Regions from separate parts of the Bacillus sp. JJ1562 genome, predicted to be linked through region 1. Evidence: riboswitches for the same ligand, from Rfam matches in the RefSeq annotation. Region 1 holds a riboswitch; the other holds the start of a gene.
What was found. Region 1 has a riboswitch for cyclic di-GMP ahead of V7097_RS10740 (peptide chain release factor 3). Riboswitches for the same ligand answer to the same signal wherever they lie in the genome.
Positions count from the first base shown of each region.

Region 2: it holds a riboswitch for cyclic di-GMP, as region 1 does, so the genes downstream of both, V7097_RS19960 (anti-repressor SinI family protein) here and V7097_RS10740 (peptide chain release factor 3) in region 1, are expected to answer to the same signal.

Region 1 is NZ_JBALOQ010000017.1:39,253-51,686, reverse strand. It holds gene V7097_RS10790 (flavin-containing monooxygenase) at 1-717, shown strand, start outside; gene V7097_RS10785 (ArsR/SmtB family transcription factor) at 735-1,043, shown strand; gene V7097_RS10780 (cation diffusion facilitator family transporter) at 1,056-2,018, shown strand; gene V7097_RS10775 (serine hydrolase domain-containing protein) at 2,117-3,400, shown strand; gene V7097_RS10770 (response regulator transcription factor) at 3,474-4,175, shown strand; gene V7097_RS10765 (HAMP domain-containing sensor histidine kinase) at 4,172-5,575, shown strand; gene V7097_RS10760 (S1C family serine protease) at 5,687-7,114, shown strand; gene V7097_RS10755 (peptidylprolyl isomerase) at 7,139-8,014, shown strand; gene V7097_RS10750 (DinB family protein) at 8,346-8,804, shown strand; gene V7097_RS10745 (DNA-binding protein) at 9,108-9,677, shown strand; cyclic di-GMP riboswitch class I at 9,700-9,784, shown strand; gene V7097_RS10740 (peptide chain release factor 3) at 10,184-11,767, shown strand; gene V7097_RS10735 (FecCD family ABC transporter permease) at 11,822-12,434, shown strand, end outside.
Region 2 is NZ_JBALOQ010000037.1:6,132-18,565, forward strand. It holds gene V7097_RS19950 (DEAD/DEAH box helicase) at 1-565, shown strand, start outside; gene V7097_RS19955 (YqhG family protein) at 543-1,337, shown strand; cyclic di-GMP riboswitch class I at 1,717-1,806, shown strand; gene V7097_RS19960 (anti-repressor SinI family protein) at 1,836-1,964, shown strand; gene V7097_RS19965 (helix-turn-helix domain-containing protein) at 2,136-2,462, shown strand; gene V7097_RS19970 (hypothetical protein) at 2,505-2,714, opposite strand; gene V7097_RS19975 (DUF5658 family protein) at 2,731-3,027, opposite strand; gene V7097_RS19980 (TasA family protein) at 3,165-3,791, opposite strand; gene sipW (signal peptidase I SipW) at 3,848-4,429, opposite strand; gene tapA (amyloid fiber anchoring/assembly protein TapA) at 4,426-5,280, opposite strand; gene V7097_RS19995 (TasA family protein) at 5,399-5,986, opposite strand; gene V7097_RS20000 (CalY family protein) at 6,117-6,749, opposite strand; gene V7097_RS20005 (helix-turn-helix domain-containing protein) at 7,059-7,442, shown strand; gene V7097_RS20010 (hypothetical protein) at 7,568-8,119, shown strand; gene V7097_RS20015 (hypothetical protein) at 8,161-8,772, opposite strand; gene V7097_RS20020 (YqzG/YhdC family protein) at 8,997-9,341, shown strand; gene V7097_RS20025 (DUF2512 family protein) at 9,403-9,759, shown strand; gene moaA (GTP 3',8-cyclase MoaA) at 9,803-10,825, opposite strand; gene V7097_RS20035 (hypothetical protein) at 11,084-11,287, shown strand; gene V7097_RS20040 (YqzE family protein) at 11,316-11,507, opposite strand; gene comGG (competence type IV pilus minor pilin ComGG) at 11,621-12,004, opposite strand; gene comGF (competence type IV pilus minor pilin ComGF) at 12,006-12,434, opposite strand; gene V7097_RS20055 (type II secretion system protein) at 12,427-12,434, opposite strand, start outside.

The DNA of each region.
Region 1 (12,434 bases):
ACGACAAATGAAACAATCCATACCAAAAATGTGATAATTGCAACAGGTCCGTTTCAGGAGCCTTCTATACCAAAAATTGCAGAAGCTTTATCCAATCATGTGTTTCAAATCCATTCCTCACAATACAAAAATCCAGACCAGCTAAAAAATGGCCCTGTATTAGTAGTAGGTGGGGGGAGCTCCGGGGCACAAATTGCAGTCGAGTTAGCAAAGGGCAGAGATGTGTACCTTTCAGTTAGTCAAAGACATACTTTTATCCCGCAGAATCTAGGTGGCAAGAGCATTTTTTGGTGGTTTGATAAATTTGGTATACTCAAAGCTGACGCCACATCAAAATTAGGTAAATTAATAAAAAGTCGACCAGATCCGATTTTTGGATTTGAGTTAAAAAAGGCTATACATTCCAGAAAAATCACTTTAAAACCAAGAACAACGAACATAAAAGAGGATACATTCTTTTTTCAAGATAAAAGCGATCTAAAGGTGTCAAATGTTGTATGGGCAACAGGATATAGATCAAATTATCAATGGCTGCAAATCCCTGAAGTCTTACAACAAAATGGTCAACCTGAACATATTAGAGGAATCACAACTATAAAGGGGCTCTACTTTTTAGGCCTACCTTGGCAATCCCGGAGAGGCTCGGCCCTTCTACAAGGAGTCGCAGACGATGCAAAATACATCATTCAACATTTTCAGGATGCCAAGCAAAATTAAGAAAGAAGGTTTAAAAATTGGAACAAAAGGATCATTCTTTTTTATCGCAAGCGACTATTGACGAAGCGTCACGGATTTTTAAGGCACTCGCAGATCCAACGCGAATCAAGATTCTTTACTTATTGTCTCAAGAGGAATGCTCGGTCAACCATATCGCGGAAGTACTCGAAATGTCACAATCGGCTGTATCCCATCAGCTCAGCCTACTGAGAAATTTACGCTTAGTGACATACCAACGCGAAGGAAACACATTCCTTTATACATATGATGATGAACATGTCATAACGTTGCTACACCAAGTCATTCATCATATTGAACACGAATAGGAGGAGAGAATGATGGGACATCACCATCACCACCATGGTCACCACCACCATCATCACGGACACGACCATCATGGTCACCATCACCACAATCATTTTGATGAAGTGAGGGAAGGAAATAAAAAAGGTCTACTCATTGCTTTGATTATTACCAGTGGAATTATGCTGCTTGAATTTTTCGGCGGCCTCATTACAAATAGCTTAGCCCTACTATCAGATTCAGGTCATATGCTAAGTGACGCAAGCTCGCTATTTTTAAGTCTAGTTGCATTTTGGTTTGCAACTAGACCTGCATCACCGAAGAAAACCTACGGGTTTTACCGATTTGAAATTTTGGCAGCCCTTTTTAATGCGGTTACGTTGTTCATCATTGCGGGCTTTATCGTTTATGAAGCATTTGACCGATTTTTTGAGCCACCGACTGTTGCAAGCGGGACAATGATGATCATTGCTGGTATTGGTCTATTGGCAAATTTGCTTAGTGCCTGGTCGTTAATTAGCAAAGGGGATGTAAAAAATAACGTTAACCTACGAAGCGCGTACCTACATGTTCTAGGAGATGCTCTAGGTTCAGTTGGAGCGATTATCGCAGGTTTACTGATGCTCCTCTTTGAATGGTATATTGCCGACCCAATTATTTCTGTTGTGGTAGCTTTCCTCATTTTAAAAAGTGCTTGGGGTGTTTTGACGCATTCCATCCACATTTTAATGGAGGGAACGCCAATAACAATTGACCAAAAAGAAGTCAAAGCTACACTTGAGGAAATTGATGGGGTTATCGATGTTCATGATCTCCATATCTGGACGATTACATCGGGAATGGATTCGCTCACCTGCCATATTTTAATCAAGGACGATCACGATAGTCAGGAAATTTTACAGCAAGCGATTGATAAAATACGTGAAGAATTTAAAATTGAACACACTACGATACAGATTGAAACGTCAACGATTGAGCATGGGGAAATGAAAGTATAACACTTTATCCAGCATTAACGGGCAGTAAACCCCCACTGATTGAAGTTTCACTTTATGGAGCTAAGTTACCTAGCTCCTTCCATACATAGGAGGAATTTATGAGTCAAAATCTGCAAAACTATATGAAATCTCAAGCAGATCAAGGTTATTTTAATGGGGCTGTACTTGTGGCGGAAAAAGGAGAAATTTTGCTATCAGAGGGCTATGGATATGCAAGCTTCCAATACGAAGTACCAGTCACTTCAAAAACAAAATTCAGAATCGGTTCCCTTTCAAAGGCCTTTACGGCAGTAGCTATTTTAAAGCTTGTTGAAGACGACAAACTTGCATTGACTGATACGGTTGATCTATTTTTACCGGACTTTAGATTCGGCCACCAAATAACCGTTCATCATCTGTTATCCCATACTTCAGGAATTGCTGATTTTACTTCATCACCAGACTATTGGAACAAATCAATGAGGCTTCCATCCACGCTTGAACAAGTGTTGGACTCTTTCAAAGACGTACCACTTGATTTCGAGCCAGGAGAGAGAATGGAATATTGTAATGCTGGTTATCTAGTACTAACCGCAATTATTGAAAAAATTACAGGAAATTCTTATGCGAAATTATTAACTGATACAATTTTCCATCCACTTGGAATGATTGATACAGGTGTTGATGACGGAAGAACTATTATTCCTGATTTGGCAACAGGTCACACCTTAAATAAAACGATCATTCATACAGAATTTATCGACATGTCATTTCCTCTAGGGGCATACGGTTTATACTCTACAGTTGAGGATTTATTCAAGTGGGGACAAGCTTTACGTAATGGTGACATTTTAAGGAAAGAACTGATCGACCAAATGTTTACTCCTAATCTCGATGGATACGGTTATGGTTGGTTTGTGCTAGATAAACCTGAAAAAGTAGCCCGTCATTCTGGGGATATAAATGGCTATGTTAGTGATTTTTATTTGTTTGTAGAAAAAGATGTAACGATTATTGTGTTATCAAATTTTAATCTCACCCCTGTTGAGAAAATTAGTGATGATCTTTCGAGAATAGTATTTGGTAAGGGTATAAAACCAATGGTGATCCCACATAAAGTAGAACAAAAGATAGACACCTCACCATTAATAGGCGAGTATGAAAATGAAAATATGCAGCTAACAATTCACCGAAATCATGGGGGTTCTTTATTTTTAACAGCTCCTAAAAAGTATGGTGTTCCATATATGTATCCTATTAATCTTGTAAAAGTGGAAAATGCTCAAATGATTTATCAAGCTGAGTTTCTATATGAAACCTTGACATTTGATTTGGGAGATACAGAAATAAAACTGCTTTATGCAGACAATTATGGGCGTGAACATAATTTTATGAAAAAATAAGCACTCCTTTTTTAAAAAAGATTTTGTATAGTAAAATGGAAATAACAATGGTTCTATATTAGGAGTTGGAAACATGAGAGTTCTCGTTATAGAAGATAATGAAAGTGTATGTTCAATGATTGAAATGTTTTTCTCAAAAGAAGGCATCAAAGGTGAGTTTGTCCATGATGGCCTTAAGGGCTATAACCGTTTTAAAGAGGATAATTGGGACTTACTCATTGTGGACTGGATGCTGCCCGGGATGGATGGAGTAACCATTTGCCGAAAAATACGCGAGGAGAAAAACGATATTCCGATTATTATGCTGACAGCAAAGGATAGTGAATCTGATCAAGTATTGGGACTTGAGATGGGGGCGGATGATTATGTCACAAAGCCATTTAGCCCACTCGCTTTGATGGCACGGATTAAGGCTGTTACTCGTCGTTATAATAATAGGACTTCAGATGAAGTTGAAGCAGAGACCCTTCAGACCGAACATTTTAAAATCAACAAGAATACAAGAGAAGTCCTTATAAATGGAGCATCTATTAATAATTTAACACCTAAGGAATTTGATTTATTGTATTATTTTGCACAGCATCCAAAGCAGGTGTTTTCAAGGGAGCAGTTATTGGATCGTGTGTGGGGGTACCAGTTTTATGGGGATGAGCGCACAGTTGATGTACATATAAAGCGGCTTCGTAAAAAACTTGGTACAGCTAATCAGCCCTTTTTCCATACAGTATGGGGTGTTGGCTACAAATTCGATGAGTCCATTGAGGAAGAAAAATGAAATTTCGGTACATGTTTCAGCAGCTTGTTAGCCACATAAGTGTGATTGTGGTTGCGTTTCTAATTTTAAGTATTGTGTTCGCGCACTACGTTGGGAACCTCGTCTTTGAAGAAAAGGTCGAGGAATTGACCACATATGGTGAGAATATCATAAGTGATATTAATCGCACATCGAATGTCGATGTACTAATTCGGCAATACTCAAACCTGCTCAATGAGCGAAATATTCTTTTTACAGTGTTTGACGAAAATGGAGTAAGCCTGAGTGCTTTCGGTGGATTTGTTCCACAGGTCGAGTTAAAAAAGAAGGAATGGGACAAGGTCCGCAGTGGGCATATTGTGTCAGTAAAACAGGATTATAAGCGTTTTGATCAGGAAGTGACGTTTATTGTCATGCCTTATATGCTTGGTCAAACCTTTGTCGGAGGGGTCCTACTAGCGTCACCGATCAGTGGAACACAGGAAATGATACATGATATCAACCAATATTTGTTTTACACGATGTTTTTGGCACTGGCTGTTGCTCTTTTAATGAGCTGGATTTTGTCGACGATTCATGTAACGCGCATCAAACGCTTAAGGAAAGCAACTTCGATGATTTCCGCTGGTGATTTTTCTGTAAAACTCCCCTCATCTGATTTTGATGAAATTGGCGAGCTATCAAATGATTTTAACGAGATGGCAAAGCGTTTGAAGAAATCGATGGAGGAAATCGAAAGCTTGGAAAGCCGCAGAAGGAAATTCATGGCTGATGTCTCTCATGAAATGAGGACACCACTCACAACGATTAGTGGTGTGATTGAAGGGTTGAAAAATGACTTGATTCCTGAAGAAGAAAAGGCAAAGGGCGTTCAATTAGTTAACCAGGAAACAAAACGTCTCATTCGCCTCGTGAATGAAAACCTGGACTATGAAAAAATCCGATCAAATCAAGTTACTCTCCAAAAGGAAACGATTGAGTTAATTGAAGTGCTCGAGATTGTAAAAGATACACTTGAGCCACAGGCGGATGAAAAAAATGACCAAATAATCATTGAAGTCCCTGAAGATTTATCGATAACCGCCGATTACGATCGCTTGATTCAAATTTTAATCAATATTATTAAAAACAGTATCCAGTTTACCGATAACGGTACAATTTGGATTCGTGGAAAAAAGGGCGAGAACGAAACGATTATCGAAATCGAAGATACCGGAGTGGGAATCGACCCAGTAGAAATCGAGAAAATCTGGCATCGTTTTTACAAGGCCGATGTCTCACGAACCGGTACTCTATTTGGTCAATTCGGTCTAGGACTTTCAATCGTTAAGCAGCTCGTTCAGCTCCATAACGGAAAGATTGAAGTGTCTAGTGAAAGAGGAAAAGGAACCAAATTTGAAATTCGAATTCCATATGATTAAATCCACCATTTTTTTGGTGGATTTTCTATGTCTTTTCAAGGTTTGTTAATATTTTGTTCATAATTTTTGTCTATGATATATACATGGAGTTAGTTAAGGGAGGAATTCATAATGGAGAACGAAAAACGTTTTGATGAATTTAATCATACAGAAGGTCAATCTAACAACCTAGAAAATAGTGAAAATCATAATAAAGAAACTCATTCTGAACAGGAAGAAATGAAACTAGAACAAGAAGAAATGAAACTAGAACAAGAAGTTGAGCAAGTGCTAGCTGAGCCAGTCGAATCGGAAACGATTCAACTATCGTCGGTTTCCGAAGAAACGACACTGCGCTCATCAAAGCTAAAAGAGAAAAAATCAACTGGTAAAATGAAAAGCTTTCTATCCATGGTATCTGCTGGCGTCCTTGGTTCGGCATTAACACTGGGAGTCGCACCACATATTGACGGATTACAGGGATATTTCAATTCAGATGCACCAACTAAGGAGGAGCAATCAGGAGTAATTGAAGCTTCTGGACCTGTGCAAATCCAACCAACTGCAGTCAATGACTCATCGTCTTCTGTAGCGGATATGGTTGAAGATGCATCAAAAGGAATTGTTGGAATTACAAGCATGCAAGCCCAACAAAATCCGTTTAACAGAAACAATTCACAAAGTGTCCCAAGTGGAACTGGTTCCGGGGTTATTTTCCAAAAGGATGGCGATAAAGCCTATATTGTTACAAATAACCACGTAATCGAAAATGCAAATGAAGTGGAAATCTCACTTTATAATGGTGAAAAAACAATGGCTAAGTTAATTGGAACAGATCCGTTAACCGATTTAGCTGTTTTAGAAATAGATTCTAAAAACGTAGAGGCGGTTCTGCAATTTGGTGATTCCGAGTCACTAAGACCTGGTGACCAGGTGTATGCAATTGGAAACCCACTTGGACTTGATTTATCAAGAACAGTGACATCAGGAATTGTAAGTGCAAAGGATCGTAGCATTTCCGTTGATACCTCTGCAGGTAGCTGGGAATTAAACGTAATTCAGACCGATGCTGCGATTAACCCTGGTAACAGCGGTGGTGCTCTTTTAAATACACAGGGGCAAATTATTGGAATTAATAGCTTAAAGATTGCGAATAGTGGTGTTGAAGGACTAGGCTTTGCCATCCCTAGTAATGATGTCGTGCCGATAATTAATGATTTAATAGAAAGTGGTAAAATTGAGCGTCCATTTATTGGCATCGGTTTAGCGGACCTTGCGGAAATACCAAGAATGTATTATGCTGACCTGCCTGATGATATAAAAGAAGGAGTCATTGTAACAAGTGTTGCACAGAACTCTGCAGCTGAAAAAGCGGGCATGAAAATGACCGATGTCATCGTGAAAATCAATGACACAGAGGTTAAAAGTTCAATGGACCTTCGCAAATACTTGTATTCAAAAGTGAAAATTGGTGACGAAATTGAGTTAAGCTTTTACCGTGGCGGCAATCTTGAAACAGCAAAACTTACATTAGCAAGCAATAATACAGGAATAGAATAACGCATAGCGGTGAAGGGATCAAAAATGATGGGGAAAACAAAATTAGCCTGGGTCTTTGGGTCAATCTTATGTATAGCACTAATAGCAATTATTGGGTTCACTTTTTTAAAGAAGGATGTAGTTGCTAGTGTAGCTGGCGTAGAAATTGAACGTAATGAACTGCACACATCCTTAGAAAAATTATATGGCCCACAGGTTTTAGAATTATTAATTACGAATAAAATCATTGAACAAGAAGCTGAAAAAGAAATGATAACAGTCTCAGATAAAGAGTTAGATGAGGAAATGCAGCCATTAATCGATTCCTATGGAGGAGAGGAAAGCTTTACGAGTGCTATTGAAGCTAGTGGTTTGACTCGCGCTGATGTAGAAGACGATGTAAGGCAGTTTATCCAAACGAAAAAACTACTTGAACCAAGAATTGAGATTACAGATGATGAGATAAAAACATATTTTGAGGCAAACAAGGATTCACTTGCCCAGCCTGAACAGGTTCAAGCAAGTCATATCTTAGTGGAAGATGAAACAACAGCAAATGAAGTAGCCACAAAGCTTGCAGATGGGTCAGATTTTGCCGAATTAGCAAAAGAGTATTCAAAGGATACTGCCAATGCTGAGGATGGTGGAGAGCTTGGCTATTTCGGAAAAGGGCAAATGGTTGCTGAATTTGATAATGCAGTATTCTCATTGGGTATTGATGAAATTAGTGATCCTGTAAAAACAGAATTCGGATACCATATCATCAAAGTTACCGATAAAAAAGAAGCCAAAGAAGCTAATTATGAAGAAAGCAAAGACACCATTTACGAAGTCTTGTTTAATCAAAAAGTCTCAGAGGAATATACTGTGTGGCTCACTGAAAAAACAGAGGAATACAAGATTGAAAGAAATTTAACATAATGTGAAGGAAGGTCCAAACCGGAAATGCGGTTTTGGGCCTTTTCGTATGTTTCATAACGGAGAAATATATCTGAAATAATTTACTATCACCGACAACATTTCCCGGGAAACGACAGCATGTATTGGTTAGTGACAGCAAATTTAAATAGATTCAAAAATATACTAGACCATAGGAAATATGCTTTGTAATAACTACTACCTAAATATCATAAAATGCATTCAAATTATTTGGGAAACAGACTATCTTTTCGAAAACGATAAGAATCAGGTCTCAAATACGCAAAATTGCCATATAGATTACTACCACTTGAAAAAACAGGAGGAATTAAAAATGAGTCACTATTTATTAACACAATTTGAATTGTTAAAAGGTCGTTTTCTTGGCGAGTTGGAGGATGTAACGGACGAGATAGTTACCATTCAACCGGACGGTTTTAATAATACAATCCTTTGGCATGTAGGGCATCTCGTTACCATCAATGAACAATTTATGTTTGGTTATCCGAAGAAGTCTACTTTTCTACCGGAAAATTATATGGATCTCTTTGCAAAAGGAACTAGTCCTGCCAGTTGGAATGGAGACATCCCATCATTAGCAGTTATGGTAACTCAATTTACCGAACAGGTAACCAGAACTCAGCAAATCCCCATTGAACGATTTGAAGAAAGATTGAAACAACCATTTCTCGGGCTTGAAACCTTCGGTGATATAACCAACCTAGCACTCTTCCATATATCCTATCATTTAGGCCAGATCCATGCGATGAAGCTTGTTATTAAAAATAATTAAACTACCAAACCTGAGGACAATTCCCTAGGCTTTTGCTTTTTGTGATTGTATCGATTTTTATGGAAATCTATCGATTGGCGTCGCAAAGATATGACTATCCATATACCTATTTTCAGAGAGGAAAAGATAGTATGGGTCACATAAATGCTCGCAAACTATAAAGAGTATAAAAAGCACTTGACAATTCAAGGGAAAATAAAAATACCGGTGTTTTTTTAGTTCAATAGTATGATATGATAAGAGTATGTCATCAAAAGGCCTTTCATTCTTAGTACTATTAAGAATGAAAAGGGGATTTTTGATTTGAAGAAAAGAACATGGACGTATGAGGAAATAGAGTTTTTGAAAGATAATGTAGGTCGTATGAAGATCTCTACGATTGCAGGTCACCTCGATAGAACAGAAACGGCGGTTGAGTTAAAAATTAAGAGATTAGGGCTTTCAAACACGAAATCTTTCACTGGCCAGTTAACGATGCATGAATTGGCAACTCTATTAAAAATTGATCCAAAGTCTGTAAAGCTATGGATTGACAACCATGGACTAAAGTACACAAAAAAAGCAACACGAAACACACGAAAGTTTTACTTTATTAAACCCGAAGATTTTTGGGGTTGGGCAAAAAACAACAAAGACCGAATTGATTTCTCGAAGATTGAAAAAAATGCAATCGTTCCTGAACCTAGCTGGGTTGAAGGGGAACGTTCAAAGCAAAAGAGGGTCAATTACCGCTCATGGACAACTGTTGAAATTCATTCCATGATCGAGCTTGTGGCAACGGGTACACCATTTTCTGATATTGGAAAAAGGCTAAACCGTAGTCCAATTAGCATTCAACGTAAATATCAGCGCATGAGTAAAGCTATTAGATAGACAGCATAGATAGACGACCAAACTATACAAAAGGCAAAATTGTTGAAAAACGATGACGCAAAGCCACGGGCCTAAGGAGAATTCTCTATGGCGGCCGGGTTGCTATAGAATGGAAGGGTACCTTTATATGATGACGAAAAAACGGGAGAGTCTAGTAGAAAAACTAGCTTCTCCCGTTTTCTTTTTCAAGATTAATTATCTAGTGATTTTCTATCTATTTCTCTAATGCCGTTCATAATTTGTACTGTAAAACCGACACAAATGAGAATAATACTAATAAGAATAAAATATGCTGCAAACATGAACCTTCACCTCATTAGAGTATTTTTCTATTTCTACCTTCAGTATAGTGGGAACTTATATTGCAGGATGTGATTTGTATCACATAAATGCTTTTTTTTTGATGGTTTTCCTCGGCAAAATTGGAATCAATTCACGTTGTAGTTCTTTTTTAATTGTGATATATTTTTTTAGATACAATTCGTGATAACGGAAGGGAAATTTGCATGAGTTATATAGATGAAGTACAAAAACGAAGAACCTTTGCCATCATCTCACACCCGGACGCCGGGAAAACCACGATGACAGAAAAACTATTGTTTTTTGGAAATGTAATTCGAGAAACGGGTACGGTAAAAGGAAAAAAATCAGGGAAATTCGCCGCATCGGACTGGATGGAAATCGAAAAGCAACGTGGAATCTCCGTAACATCAAGTGTTATGAGTTTTCCATATGAAAACTTCTATGTCAATATTCTGGATACACCAGGGCACGAGGACTTTAGTGAGGACACCTATCGTACGCTAACTGCCGTGGATAGTGTTGTGATGATCATCGATTCCACAAAGGGTGTTGAGCCACAAACGATTAAGCTTTTCAAAGTTTGTCGCATGAGAGGAATTCCGATTTTTACATTCATTAATAAGCTTGACCGTGAAGGTAAGGATCCACTTGAACTTTTAGCTGAAATTGAAGAGGTTCTAGGCATTGAATCCTATCCAATGAACTGGCCAGTGGGTATGGGAAAACGATTTTTAGGGATTGTCGATCGTTTTAACAATCGGTTTGTTCATTTTACTGGTAATGAAGATGAAAAACTCATTCCATTACAGGAGCTTGAGGACGGCAAGCATCCAGCTATTACTGAAAGTCCGGTTTATGACAGTTCACAAGACGAGTTGCTTTTACTAGACGAAGCTGGAAACAATTTTGATGTGGAGCGTGTCGCCAAGGGTGAACTTACTCCTGTATTTTTTGGAAGTGCGCTCGCAAACTTTGGGGTGGAAACATTTTTTAATACGTTTTTACGATTTGCTTCAGAACCGAAGCCACGTAAAACAAATCTTGGTTTAGTCCCACCAGAGGACGAAACGTTCTCAGGGTATATTTTTAAAATCCAAGCCAACATGAATACGAAGCATCGTGACCGGATTGCATTCCTACGTGTCTGCTCTGGAAAGTTTGAACGCGGAATGAGCGTTAACATCACTCGTACAGGTAAATCGATCAAATTGAATCAGACTCAACAGTTTATGGCGGCAAGCCGTGAGACAGTTGATGAGGCATATCCTGGTGATATAATCGGAATCTATGACCCGAACGTGTACCAAATCGGCGATACATTAACGGCTGGTAAAGAAGATATGCATTATCAAGAGTTACCTGTGTTCCCGCCGGAAATGTATCGTAAGGTTCGCGTAAAGAACGTGATGAAGGCGAAGCAATTTAGAAAAGGAATTGAGCAGCTCGTTCAAGAAGGGGCGATTCAATTATTCAGACAAGAGTCAAATGAAGATTTCATTTTGGGTGCAGTTGGTCAACTTCAATATGATGTGTTTGAATATCGTTTAGAGGCAGAATACAATGTTTCAGTTGAATTCACCTCGATTGGAACACGCATCCCAAGATGGATTGCTAATAAGAATGTGGACACACGTCTATTCGATTCAAGAAGTTTACTTGTTCGCGACCGTAACGAGCGCTATGTTGTTTTGTTTGAAAATGATTTTACGTATCGCTATTTCCAGGATAAAAACAAAGACGTCGAACTAATTGACTTATTTGAAAGCAATGACTATAAAGGTGTTTAAAACAAGACGCTCAGAAACTATTCTGGGCGTTTACGATTATTGAAAGGATTAACTATGAACAGAAATTCGTTTCGAAAAATCTTCAATCAAGATGAACCGAATATGAAGGTTATTACAGTGCTGCTACTTGTTTTTAGCATTGTTTCTATTCTCTTGGCGATTGGAATTGGACCTGTTTCTGTTGATCCACGAACAGTTATCAAGATTCTTCTCGCAAAACTTCCATTTCTTACTATTGAAAATAACTGGACACAGGTTGAGTATAATATCGTCTGGGGCTTGCGTCTGCCTAGGGTATTATTAGGGATGATCGTTGGTGCTTCGTTGGCGATTACAGGGGTTGTTATGCAGGCATTGGTTCGTAACCATCTGGCTGATCCTTTCATTCTTGGGGTCTCATCAGGCGCGTCCGCAACGGCGACTTTAGGTATGCTGTTTGGCGCATTTTCAATTTTCGGTACTTATTCACTGTCGATCAGCGCATTCATCGGAGCTGCTGTGACGATCATATTAGTTTACATCCTCTCAAGAGTGAACGGTAGAATAAATGTCACTCATCTTTTACTATCAGGTGTCGCAATCGCCCTCATGATGGATGCTTTGACAAGATTTATTACGCTGAGTGCACCAAATGCATTAGGATTACATAATGCTACCTTTTGGATGT
Region 2 (12,434 bases), on a different contig from region 1:
AGTAATTATTTTTACCGAATATCGTGCGACACAAATGTATTTGCAATGGTTCCTGCAGCAAAATGGCATTTCATCAGTTCCTTTTAGAGGTGGATTCAAGCGTGGGAAAAAGGATTGGATGAGAGAATTATTTAAAGGAAAATTCCAGGTGTTGATTGCAACTGAGGCCGGTGGCGAAGGGATTAACCTACAATTCTGTAATCATATTATCAATTATGATCTTCCTTGGAATCCGATGAGGCTTGAGCAACGCATAGGTCGTATTCATCGTCTTGGTCAAGAAAAAGATGTCCATATTTATAATTTTGCAACGAAGAACACGGTTGAAGAGCATATTTTAAAGCTATTATATGAAAAAATTAATCTGTTTGAACGCGTCATTGGGCAGTTGGATGATATTTTAACAAGATTAGATCTCGGAAACATTGAAGACCATATTCAGGATATCATGCTCCGTTCAAGGAGCGAGGGTGAGATGAAAATTAAGATGGAGAATTTAACTTCTATTATAAGCTTTGAAGAACAAAACGGTGGTGAGCAGCGTGCAGCAACAGGAAATCGTTAATTTTCTAGAGAAATATTTTGTATCCAACCATTGTGAAATTCTTGAACGCCAGCCCGGTTATATGACAGTGCAATTGACAATAGATCTAGATAAACAATTAATGAACCGTCCTTTTTATTGGACATATGTTGAAAAAACAGGTGGAGAACCGAATCCAATGAAGCTAACATTAATTACGGATCGGGATCAAACACCTGATAACGTAAAAGGTGACTTTATCCATTTCGGGGCTCCCCGTTTACATCAAATTTTTGAATCAACGAAAAAGCTGGCAAGCTATATACGGTTGTATCAACAAAAACCTCCTGGTGTGCAGGGTAATACACCACTTTATCCATGGCTTGGGTTAAATGTGAAGGTTTCGTATAAGAGTGACCGTAAGCGTGATGTGCTAATGTCACTCGGGTTACAGCTAATCAATGGAATTATAGTTGAGGAATTTCAGGAAAAACTCGAGAAGCTCTCACTTACTCCGAAAATACCAGATTTAACATACACGATGTCACCATTAGTTAAACCGCAAAGTGGTGTGAATCGACTTCAGCAATATGTGAGAGGCTATGCAGAAACACAGGAGCATGCTTGGGCAGATGAAGCGAGACAACGCTGGGATGAAGACTTAACTCTGTTAGATGCCTTTTATGAGGGGATCGACGAAAAACCAGAAAGCTATAAAATTGAAAAAGAAGCCCTCAAGGAACAATACGAACCGAAAGTTCTTGTCGAAATTATCAATGGCGGATTATTTTATCTTTGTCAAAACGCATTCTAAAATAGGCCTATCCTCATTTTTGGGGGTAGGTTACATTTATTTAGGGGATTTTCCCAATAAATCGTTCGACAAATACCTTACATTTTTTTGGAAATTTTACAAAAAATCGTATCTGAATGGCATTATATATCAACCCCTTTTTCTATCTTATTAACAATTCATAGGTCCTTCCTCCTATCATTCGAGTTCATTCTACATAAATGGTAACAGGAGGTCATATTTCGATGTGTTAGACAATCATTTGTTTATTTTTTGTAAATATTTTGACATCGACAGATTTTTACAGAAAGATTGATTCCCATGTTTTATACTTCTAAATGTAATACAAAGGTTCTATCCATGTATGGACTATCGTTTTAGGTCAGTCAGCTGAGGTTCGAACAGACAAAGGCAAACCTATTGAAAAATAGGGACGCAAAGTCACAGGTCTAAGATTGGAGATTTCAATTATGATGGCTGGACTGCCTGGAATACAAATGTATTTTGGGAGGAAATCAAATGTTAAATGAAGTACAAAACAAGAACGGACAATTAGATCACGAATGGATCGACCTTATATTGGAAGCAGTGGAGATGGGAATGAGCGTCCAGGATATTCATGCTTTCCTCCAAAGTAAAACAGCATAACAGACCTTCTTAATACATACAGCAACCTTTTACACAACGGGTTGGAAACATATGGATGCTAAAGAACTCGATAAGTTCCGGGTTCTTTTTATTTTCATTTTTTGTGTTCTTATTATAAAACATATTCTTCGTTATATGTTATAATGGGTAGAGGAAGGAAGGTGAAAAGTCATGATTGGTCAACGTATTAAAACATATCGCCTACAAAAACAATTATCATTATCTGAACTAGCGGATCGCGCAGGAGTTGCCAAATCATACTTGAGCTCTATCGAACGGAATCTCCAATCAAATCCTTCTATCCAGTTTCTTGAAAAAATATCTACAGTATTAGGCGTAACCGTCAATGAATTACTCCATGAACAATCAGAACCTGAGAGTGTAGAACTTGATTCAGAATGGACAAGGCTTGTACGAGAGGCAATGAAATCAGGAGTTTCCAAAGAGGAATTTCGATCATTCTTAGAATTTAACAAATGGAAAATGGACAATAAATAAAAAATGCTTCGGTAACATCGGTTGCCTGAAGCATTTTTTATTTTATATGTATGTTTCGAAATTGGAAATATAGTCGGAATGGGATTGATGGGTAGTTGGGTATTTCTTAGTTAATACTTCAGGAAAAAGCTCACCGGCATCACGTGCAAGAAGACTTGAAAGTTCAGTTTGACAGATCGGGCAATTCCATTTGCCGAGCTTGCTGCTGCTGAAGGATGGCTGGTTACATTGTGGGCATGTTTTGGTATACATTGGGTTTCCTCCATTTTTAAAATATTTGCGTAATCCAATAGCCATGGAGGAAAAAGACATATGCGTACATTGCAGTGGCTATACAGGAAAGTGATCGAATTAGTTTGTTCACTGGAAAACGAATGATATATATTAGTGAAATTAAAAAGAAAGAAAGCATTGCTTTTATACAAAGAAATAAAAATGGATGTATGTCGTATAATGTAAACATTAATGGATTTGCTTCAGAAATATGACCACCAAGGATCCCAAAATGTGTGATAAACGCGTCTAGTAGATTTAAGATTGCTAGGAGGATGATGATGATTTTCATTGGGAACCTCTCTTGATTTTGAATTGTGAACTTAAAGCCAAGTTTATACCGGTACATGGATATATCCTATTTCCAATCAAATCAATTCTTAATAAAGAACAACGAAGTAATAATCGCTCCTTAAAAATAAATATTGATTAGTGAACCGTTCTTAATCGTTTTCTTCTTAGGATGAAAAATAAAATACTACCACCTACAACTAAAGCAATGCCTGCAATCAGAATGTTAAACGTATTTGTTCCCGTTTCAGGCAGTTTTGGTCCATCAACAGGGAGAACTCCTCCTAATGTACCCTCTGCATAGAACTTCATTTCCACTTCAGTTGTTAAACCTTGATATTCATTACCTAAATTGGGGGGGAATTCTACTGTAAAATTTAATTCTTCCTGTTTTCCACTTTCAATTGTTCTAGGATCTATTTTTTTAAAATCTCCAAGCTTACCTTTAAAAACCTCTCCACCACTATCGGAAATAGTAAGAATTAACGATTCATACAATTCTTTTGAACCTGACTTTCGATCTGCTGAAGTTAAATATTTAAAATCCTCCGAACCACTGTTCTTTATTGTTAAGGTTCTTGTTGCCCAGTCACCAGGCTTAAAATTATCAATATCAAATAATATTTTTTCAGGGGTTGTCATGATGTCTATTACCTTACTATTTTTCGATGGGGACGCTGAGACTTGGTTTATTTGAGAAAAAAATAGAAACGTACATATTGAAATAAAAAATATTTTTCTAAGAAAACTCTTTCTCTTCTTCATTTATGCTCCCTTCCTTTCCTAGAAGGGGATCAATATTAAAAAATATTGATCCTTAATTAATTTGTTTTAGTCTCTTCAATTGGGTCATTTGTCTTGTTATTTAAATCAATTTTCGAAATTGTTCTCCAAATCGTGAAAATAGAGAATAGGAAAATTAGAATTCCTGGCACGATCATTAATAAAATAATTCCTTTTTTGGAATCAACAAAATCCGCAAAGTATCCAAGATAAGGTATAGTAAAACCACGATATTCAGCTACTACATTTTGAGCTAATACTGGATTTATATCTTCTGTATTATTATTATCCCCTTTTGTCCGATACATCACTTGCTTCCCATTATTGATAACTTCAACAATTCTGTGGGTAATTAGTTTTTCGTCTTCCTCCATAAATGTAATAACATCATTTTCTTTAAAACGAGTCATATCTCCACCTGTTTTAACTGCAATAATTGAACCTGTTTTTATACCTGGCTCCATCGAACCTGATAAAACTGTTTTTAGTTGATATCCAAATACAGAAGGTTCTCCTCCGGAGAGTTTAGATGTTACAACTAGTGATGCAACGCATATTAATAAAACTACTAATAAACCAGTAACTAAATGATTTAACCATTTGAAAATTTTCTTTTTCATTGTCCATCATTCTCCTTATTTCCTTCGACATTTGTAATTTCATTTGGAACTGAGTTATTTACTGCATCTTTACTTTTGTTATTATTATTTCCTTGGTTCGGTAATGGATTTTCTGAATTTTCATCCGTAGATGTTTGTTCGTTATTTTCTGGTGTCTGATTTGTATTTCCATCTGATCCTGTTTCTTCTGAAGGTTTTGTTTCTGGCGTGTCTGTTTTTTCATTTTCTACTGATTCCTTAGGCAGTTCTTCTTTAGGCGCATCATTTTGCTCATTTATTGTTTTGCCATTATTACTCTTACATTTAACTTTTACTTTTACACTCCAGTCATTATCAATAGATTTATTTGTTTGATATGCATAAAAGTTGTAAAAACCTTCCCCAGTATCTTGATTGGTTTCAAAGCTAAGCTTTGTTTGTTCTCCACTTTTCAAAGCAGGTATTACATTCTGTCCTTCAGGAATATCTGTTTTTGTTCCGTGAATTTTCGGGTTTCCTCCCTTATCCTTTCCGCCATCCTTATCCTTATCAACATAGTAAATTTCAAATTTACTTGGTGAATTCATATCACTATTACTCATATTCTTTATATTAACTACCATTGTTGCTGGACAGCCTTGTATATTTAAATTACCTCTATCGGTAAATTCTAATCTGCTATTATCCGCCCATGTTCCAGCCGTTAGTGATACTGTTGCTTCACCTTTAGAGTAGAAGTAGGCAGATGTAGTTGATGTCACATATTTGATTGAGAAAATCATTAAATAAAATACTAGGACTATTTTTAAAATGGCAAAAAATCGTTTTTTTCTTTGTATTAATCCTTTTAGCAATCTACTTTTCTCATTCATATTTTTGTTCCGCCCTTCTTCATTACAGTATTTATAGATATTTATGAAAACAAAGTTACCCATATGTGTTCATAAATATCTATAAAGAGGAAGGAGAAGATCTCCTTCCCTTCATTATCTATCTTAATTCTCCCTCTTTTTGGCTTGCTTCAAAGCTAAATTTAAAATCTATTGAATCACCTTGAAAGATATTTTGATCTTGGCCATTATCATTGAATTTAAAGTCAACTCGGAGAGTTTGTCTATTGTCTGTTTGGTTCGCTTTTCCACTCTTTGGTTTTAAATTATTGGCCACAACTAAATCTTCAATTTGTGAAAGTGGTACCCAATCCGCCACAACTTCCCTTGATCCTTGCTTCATAATGTGTACTAAAATATGATCAGCATAATCTTCGCCATTATTATTCCCATCTACATCAGATATTTCATAATCTACATTAAGTTTTACATCGTTAACATCCAAACTTCCTTCGTTATATATGCGGATTTGATGTACTTTCCAATCACCTGGCTTCATATTATCAATACTTAAATCAACTTCTACTTTATCATCTACACCTTTTAACCCAATATCTAACGTTCCAGCAGCAAATGTATTGTTCGTTACTTCTGTATCACTAAAATATGCGAACGTACCCCCGCCAATTAAACTTAATCCTAGAACAGCTGCTGCAGTAGATAAACCTATTTTTTTCTTAATACTCATTTTCAATCCCCCTTCAAATCTTAATGTTTTTTATATAGAACAACTTTTACATAACAATACAGTTTGACTTGTCTAGTATGTATGCAAGGAAGGAGATTGAATCTCCTTCCTTTATTTCAATTATGATAAATTATCTTAGTTCCCCTTCAGTTTGGTGAGCAGTAAATGTCCACTCAAGCTCTAAAGCGTCACCTTGGAATTCGTTTTGATCTGCACCATTGTCTACAAATTCAAATGCAACATACATTTGGTCGCTAGAACCTGCTTCTAAACCGCTATCCTCACCATTAAGACCAAATAACCAAGTAATCCAGTGTTGAACGTTCTCAACAGCATCTGGAGTCATATTTTGAAGATCAAACAATGTAGTTTCAGAAATTACATCATTATAGTCACCGATTACCCAACCATCACCAGTTTTATCAGCATTCTCAAGGAATAGAACCTTAATGTGTTTACCGAAATCATCCACATTATTACCATTAGCATCTACAACATTGTAAGCAGTAGCTAAATCAATTGATGAAATATCAAGTGTTCCATTGTTCTCTAATGCGAATTCACGAACCATAATGTCACCAGGTTTTAAGTTATCTACATCAATAACAACAGATGGATTAACTGCTAGATCCAATGTACCAGCTGCAAACGTATTGTTCGATACTTCTGTATCACTGAAGTATGCAAATGTTCCTCCCCCGATTAGTGATAATCCTAGTGCCGCTGATGCTACGCCTAAACCTAATTTCTTTTTCAAACTCATTTTGTTTCCTCCTCTTTTTCCCTTTAATAATTTTTATATTGAATCCTTATGTATTGATAAGGAGATCAACCAAGATATGTACTTTGTAAAGTTCGTTTTTGTTCTTTCTAACGAACTTACAATGTGAGTATAATTCATATGTCCTATAATTGGAAAATCCCAAAATAAGCCATTTTTTCTTAATAAAGAACGAAATTCGTTCTTTTTCTCGAAATACCTCCTGTTTTCTTACTATTTTATTATTTTATTAAGAACGAAATATCCCTTATAATGAACACGCGGGTATTCACATTATGAAGGAGAAGGAAGATGATTGGTTCCAGGATTAAGGAATTACGAAAGGTGAAAAGACTCAGCATTACAGAGCTTGCAAAACGTGCTGGGGTTTCGAAGTCTTATTTGAGTTATATTGAACGAGATGTACAAAAAAATCCTTCTCTTCAATTCTTATCTAAGATTTCAAAGCCACTCGATACAAGTATCGAATATTTATTAGGGGAAGAAAAAACAGATCCTAATACAAACGGAATACTTGATGAGGAGTGGACAAAATTATTAAAGATTGCAATTGAAGAAGGATTAAGTAAAGATGACTTCCGGGAAATTCAAAACTTTATAAAATTTAGAAACTGGAAAAATGACCACAAAAAAAACAAAGGAGGGAATAATATTGATAAAGCGACAGAACCATAAATGCATCCAGATACTATGTAATAAAACTAAGCAACTATGGAAATAGTGAAGATGTAAATCTCTAATTGTTAGCTGGTTCAAATCAACCTACCCATAATTAGTGAAAGGAGAGAAAGTGAATACCAATGAAAAAATTAATTTTGATAACTGGTTTAATAGGTGTAATATGTTTGGGCTTCACACAAATATTACCAGTTTTAGCAAGTGAAGATACAAAGGTAAAAGATTCACATACAAATGAAAAACATAATAAAATTACTAAAGACTCGACAAATTCAGATCCTACCAGTAAGCTTCACCAACGGGCAAGAGATAGTAAACACTATGGAAATATTACAAAGGAATTAGGTATTTCAACTAACGGTAAGGATACAGAAACAATACAATCTGAAATTAAATCGAATATCCTTCAGCAAAAGGCTAAAGAAACAGGAATTGATGTTGAAGGAAAATCTGAGGAAGAACTAATAACAGAAATGAAAGAAAAGTATAGTGAGAAACCAGAATTGACAGAAGCCCCCTCAAATAAATACGAGGAACTACGGATGAAACCAGATTCTAGAAGAAATCAAATCATAGATACAGCAAAACAACATGGTATCGAAACTGAAGGTAAAGAATTTGATGAAATTGTTGAACAACTAAAAACAGTCCTGCTACAAGACAAAAATGAATAAAGTGGAAAAACCTTGAAAGGACTAAACCTTCCAAGGTTTTTTCATTCCGTATTTTCCACCGCCGATAACACCAATCCTCGCTCATTTTCCTCAGCCTTATACGTAACATTGTTCAATGTTGCGGTCCCATTAATTTTCTTTTCATTGTCACTAAGAAGTCCTAATTTATTAGTAATTTTTCCGATGTCGTCTTCTTTTACGGCTTCCTCTGTGTTAGTAACAGCCACTAGCAGAAAGAATGCAGCAATTGTGTCCTCATATTTGTCTAGTGCTGTATTTAGGCTATCTGATTCGATGTCTTTTTTCACAAGGGATAGTCTAATTACTTCATTTGTTTGTTCATTTACGAGCCCTTCCAAAATGAGTCCATCACTTACATCTTTTCTAAATTCGCCATTTGTTACGTTTATTTGATCGATTTGATAGGAGCCTGCATCCTCTATTGTTGCTTGAGCTTCATTCCAGTTTTTAACGAGATCATCTGTTGTAAAGCCTAAAGATCCGAGATTGATTAATTTATCTTCTACTTGTTGGATTTTTGCTTTTGCATCATCTTTTTTATCTTTATCTTTTGCTTTGTCATCACCCTTACAGCTAACAAGCAAGGATACACTTAATAATATTATCATCCAAAAAAACAGTCGTTTACGCATGATGTTCCTCCTACATACAACATTTCACATAATGATAATATGTGCGCCATAAGGGCAATTCATACAGCACATAAACAGCGTTCCGAGATGAAACGATTGATCATTAAATAAATAAAATTTGAAATTTTTTCCACAATCCACACCTTAATACCATACCCTTCCATTTAATCTGCATAAATTTACCGGATGAATGGGAAATCTAAGAGAAAAGTGAGGTGTTTGTCGTGATACGGAAAATATTGATCGGATGCTGCTTTAGTTTGTTGCTATCCCCGACTATTTTTTTCTTTAATGATTCTTCGATTACAACAGCTGAATCTAAAAAAACGGTACCTGAATATGCAAAATGGGGAAAGCTCGCGATGGAGGAAACAAAAAAACGGTACCCCTCCGCCCAAATTTTGGATTATTTACATGTTGGAAGATATAAGAAGAATGGGATGTATGTTGAACGTTTCAAGCTTTGGTTAAAGCAGAATAATCGGGAATTCGGAGTTTTTATAAATATCACCTTTGAACCGGATACGGAAAGAGTAAAAAATATAACGGTTGTCGAAACAGATCGTTAGTACATTTACATATTATCTTAATTTAATGTAAAAAATATCACGTAAAGGAGGTGTGAATGCTATGACTGGATTTATTATGAAGATTATTTTATTACCTTTAGTTGTAGCACTTTGTTCTGGTATTTTTGATAGTGTAGATTATGTTTCATGGTATCAACCAATCGTGGTTGGTATAGTTTTAGCCATTGTTGGTCACTTAGTGGAAGTAATGATGCTTAGAAGAAATACAACTGTAATGACTGATATTGCAGATTTCATTGCAGCAGCAATTCTCGTTTATTTTGTTTCATTGTTTTTAGATGGTGCAAGAGTCACTCTCTGGGGTGCGATATTAACAGCCCTTGTTATTACATTAGTTGAAATCCCTATCCACCGCTGGTTGGTGCGATCAGGAAGAGCGGAAAAATCAACTGCATAATTCATCACAAAAAAGAGGTGCGGACCTAGCACCTCTTTTTCATTTAGCCACCAATATAGGACATTTCAATTTTCTTACGTTTCTTAGCTGTTTCCTTTGTTCGTTCATCTGAGTATCGATCACGCCTTGCCTGCCAAATTGATGTAAGAGTTTCATCAATATCAATTTCAGAAGCACCCGAACGAACTAATGACCTTAAATCATGGCCTGCTGTTGCAAATAGGCATGTATACAGCTTTCCGTCTGCAGAAATTCTTGCTCTTGTGCAGCTTGAGCAGAAGGATTCTGTAACAGATGAAATGAAACCAATTTCCACGTCTGAACCTACATAACGGTATCTTTTTGCTACTTCACCGAAATAATCGGCATCAACTGGTTCTAATGACATTTCATTATTGATTAGGTCATGTATCGCTTTTTTCGAAACAACCTGGTCGAAATTCCATCCGTTTGTTGTTCCAACATCCATAAACTCGATAAAGCGAAGCGTAATCCCTTTTTCTTTAAAGAAACGGGCCATCGGTAAAATTTGTGAAACATTTTTTCCTTTTTGAACGACCATGTTCATTTTCACATGGAGTCCCGCTTCCTGTGCGGCTTCAATTCCCGCTAATACTGGCTTTAAGCCAACGGAGCGACCATTCATTCCTTTAAAAACATCATTGTCGATTGCATCAAGGCTTACATTGACACGCTGAAGTCCTGCTTCCTTTAATTGTTTTGCATATTTTGGTAAAAATATCCCATTTGTAGTGAGGGCAATATCTTCAATACCTTCTATATGAGTTAAACGCTCAACAAGTTCATGGACATTTTTTCTTACTAAAGGTTCTCCACCGGTTAACCGAATCTTTTGCACGCCTAGTTTGACAAAGCTTTTTGTCAATGTTTCTATTTCAGTAAAGGATAATAGTTCTCCTTGCTTTAAGAATTTATAATCATCCCCAAAGATCTCTTTAGGCATACAATAAGAGCAACGGAAATTGCATTGATCTGTGACAGAAATGCGCAAATCTCGTAGTGGTCGATTCAACTGATCGACAATTTTTTCTTTTTTCGTAGTCATCTAACCTGTCACTCCTACTTTTTAAGTACCTACTACTCTATCATACTAGTTTCAGGTTGTGAATAGAAACGATGCACAGGGAATTTGGGATTTTATAAATAATTTTTCAAAATGTAGACAAACGCCCACTACATCTGTCCTATGGTTACATATCCATGTTAGTGAGGCAAGAATGAGGAGCAAATTCTAGCCCACTCACGAAAAAAAAGATAAATCCCGTGCACGTAAAGGGGATATCATGAAATAGGAGGGAATAGGATGGGACCTTATAGAAGACCAATAGGCTTTGGTCATGGTTTTGGCAGACAAGGAAGATTTTTTTGGGGTGCACCATTTATAGGCGGCTTATTAGGAGGGCTTGTAGGTAGCGCAATTTTCAATCCGTATTTCTATGGCGGCGGATTCGGATATCCATTTTATGGTCCACCGTATTATCCATATGGTGGAGGATTTTGGTACTAAGCAAAAAGAGAGCCGACAGTAAAAGCTGTCAGCTCTTTCTTTTTTTATTCTTCTTAAACATGAGTGAAACGGCAAGTGGCATAATTCCAAACCAGCGATTTGTTAATGGTGCCTGTTCTTCTTTTCTCTGCTGCCTCGTAGCCTTGCGAACTTCTTTTGGCTGGTCTATAAACTTTACAAACTGTTGGGTTACAAATTTCACATAATCGTTCGTAGACATGATAACACCTACCTTTTTCAAGCCTTAGTGTTATTATTTCCACCTTTTTGCAAATGTAACCACGAAAGTTTGGCATTGATAACATCGTCCAGATTTGTTTTAGTATTTTGTTTTTAACGTAAATCAAACCAAGAGTTAATCTCTTTTGTTTCATAATTGTACACGAAACGGGCACTGCTTTTGCGTTGTTCAGTTGTCTTACATGCTATGGTAATCTGCGATGTTGATGAAGTAAGTGGAGAAACGGTATAAGTTACATTACCTGTTGGATAGTTGAATACACCGGTTGATTTCATGCTTTCTACTTCATCCTGTAATTTTACCTTCATGTCACCAACTCCTAGCTGCATCAAATTCTCCAAAATTAATATTTCTTCAGTTTCCTTTGAGAAGGCCTTTTCTGTTAAGTACGCATTGACTTGGGAAGTGAAAATAAGGAAAAACAAAAAGGAAATTGCGATTGTAACCGGAAGGATAAATCCTTTTTCATTGTTCATTTTACCCAACCTCCACCGTTGTAAGGGAAGAGATCAAGGCTTGATATGATTTCCCATCAACCGTTACAACTGAAATCAAAAAACCATTTGTTTTTGGTTCAAATGTGACATCCGTAATATGTTGAAGCAACAACTCATGCCCTTTCGCATTAACCCTTCTTCTTATTTTATCTGTGTATTTTTCAAAGCTCACTACATCACCTGCTGCATTCTTAAAGGACACAGACGCTCCATTAACGGATATTTCACTTGCTTCACGGATTTCCATTTTCATTTGTTGAATTAAAATTTGCCATTCTAACTTGTTAAATTGTTCACCATTATCCCGAAACACTATACCAAGGAAAGGTGTGATAAATGAAAGAATAACAAACAGGATTGAAAAGGTGACGAGCATCTCAACAAATGTAAAACCCTTTTCATTACTCAC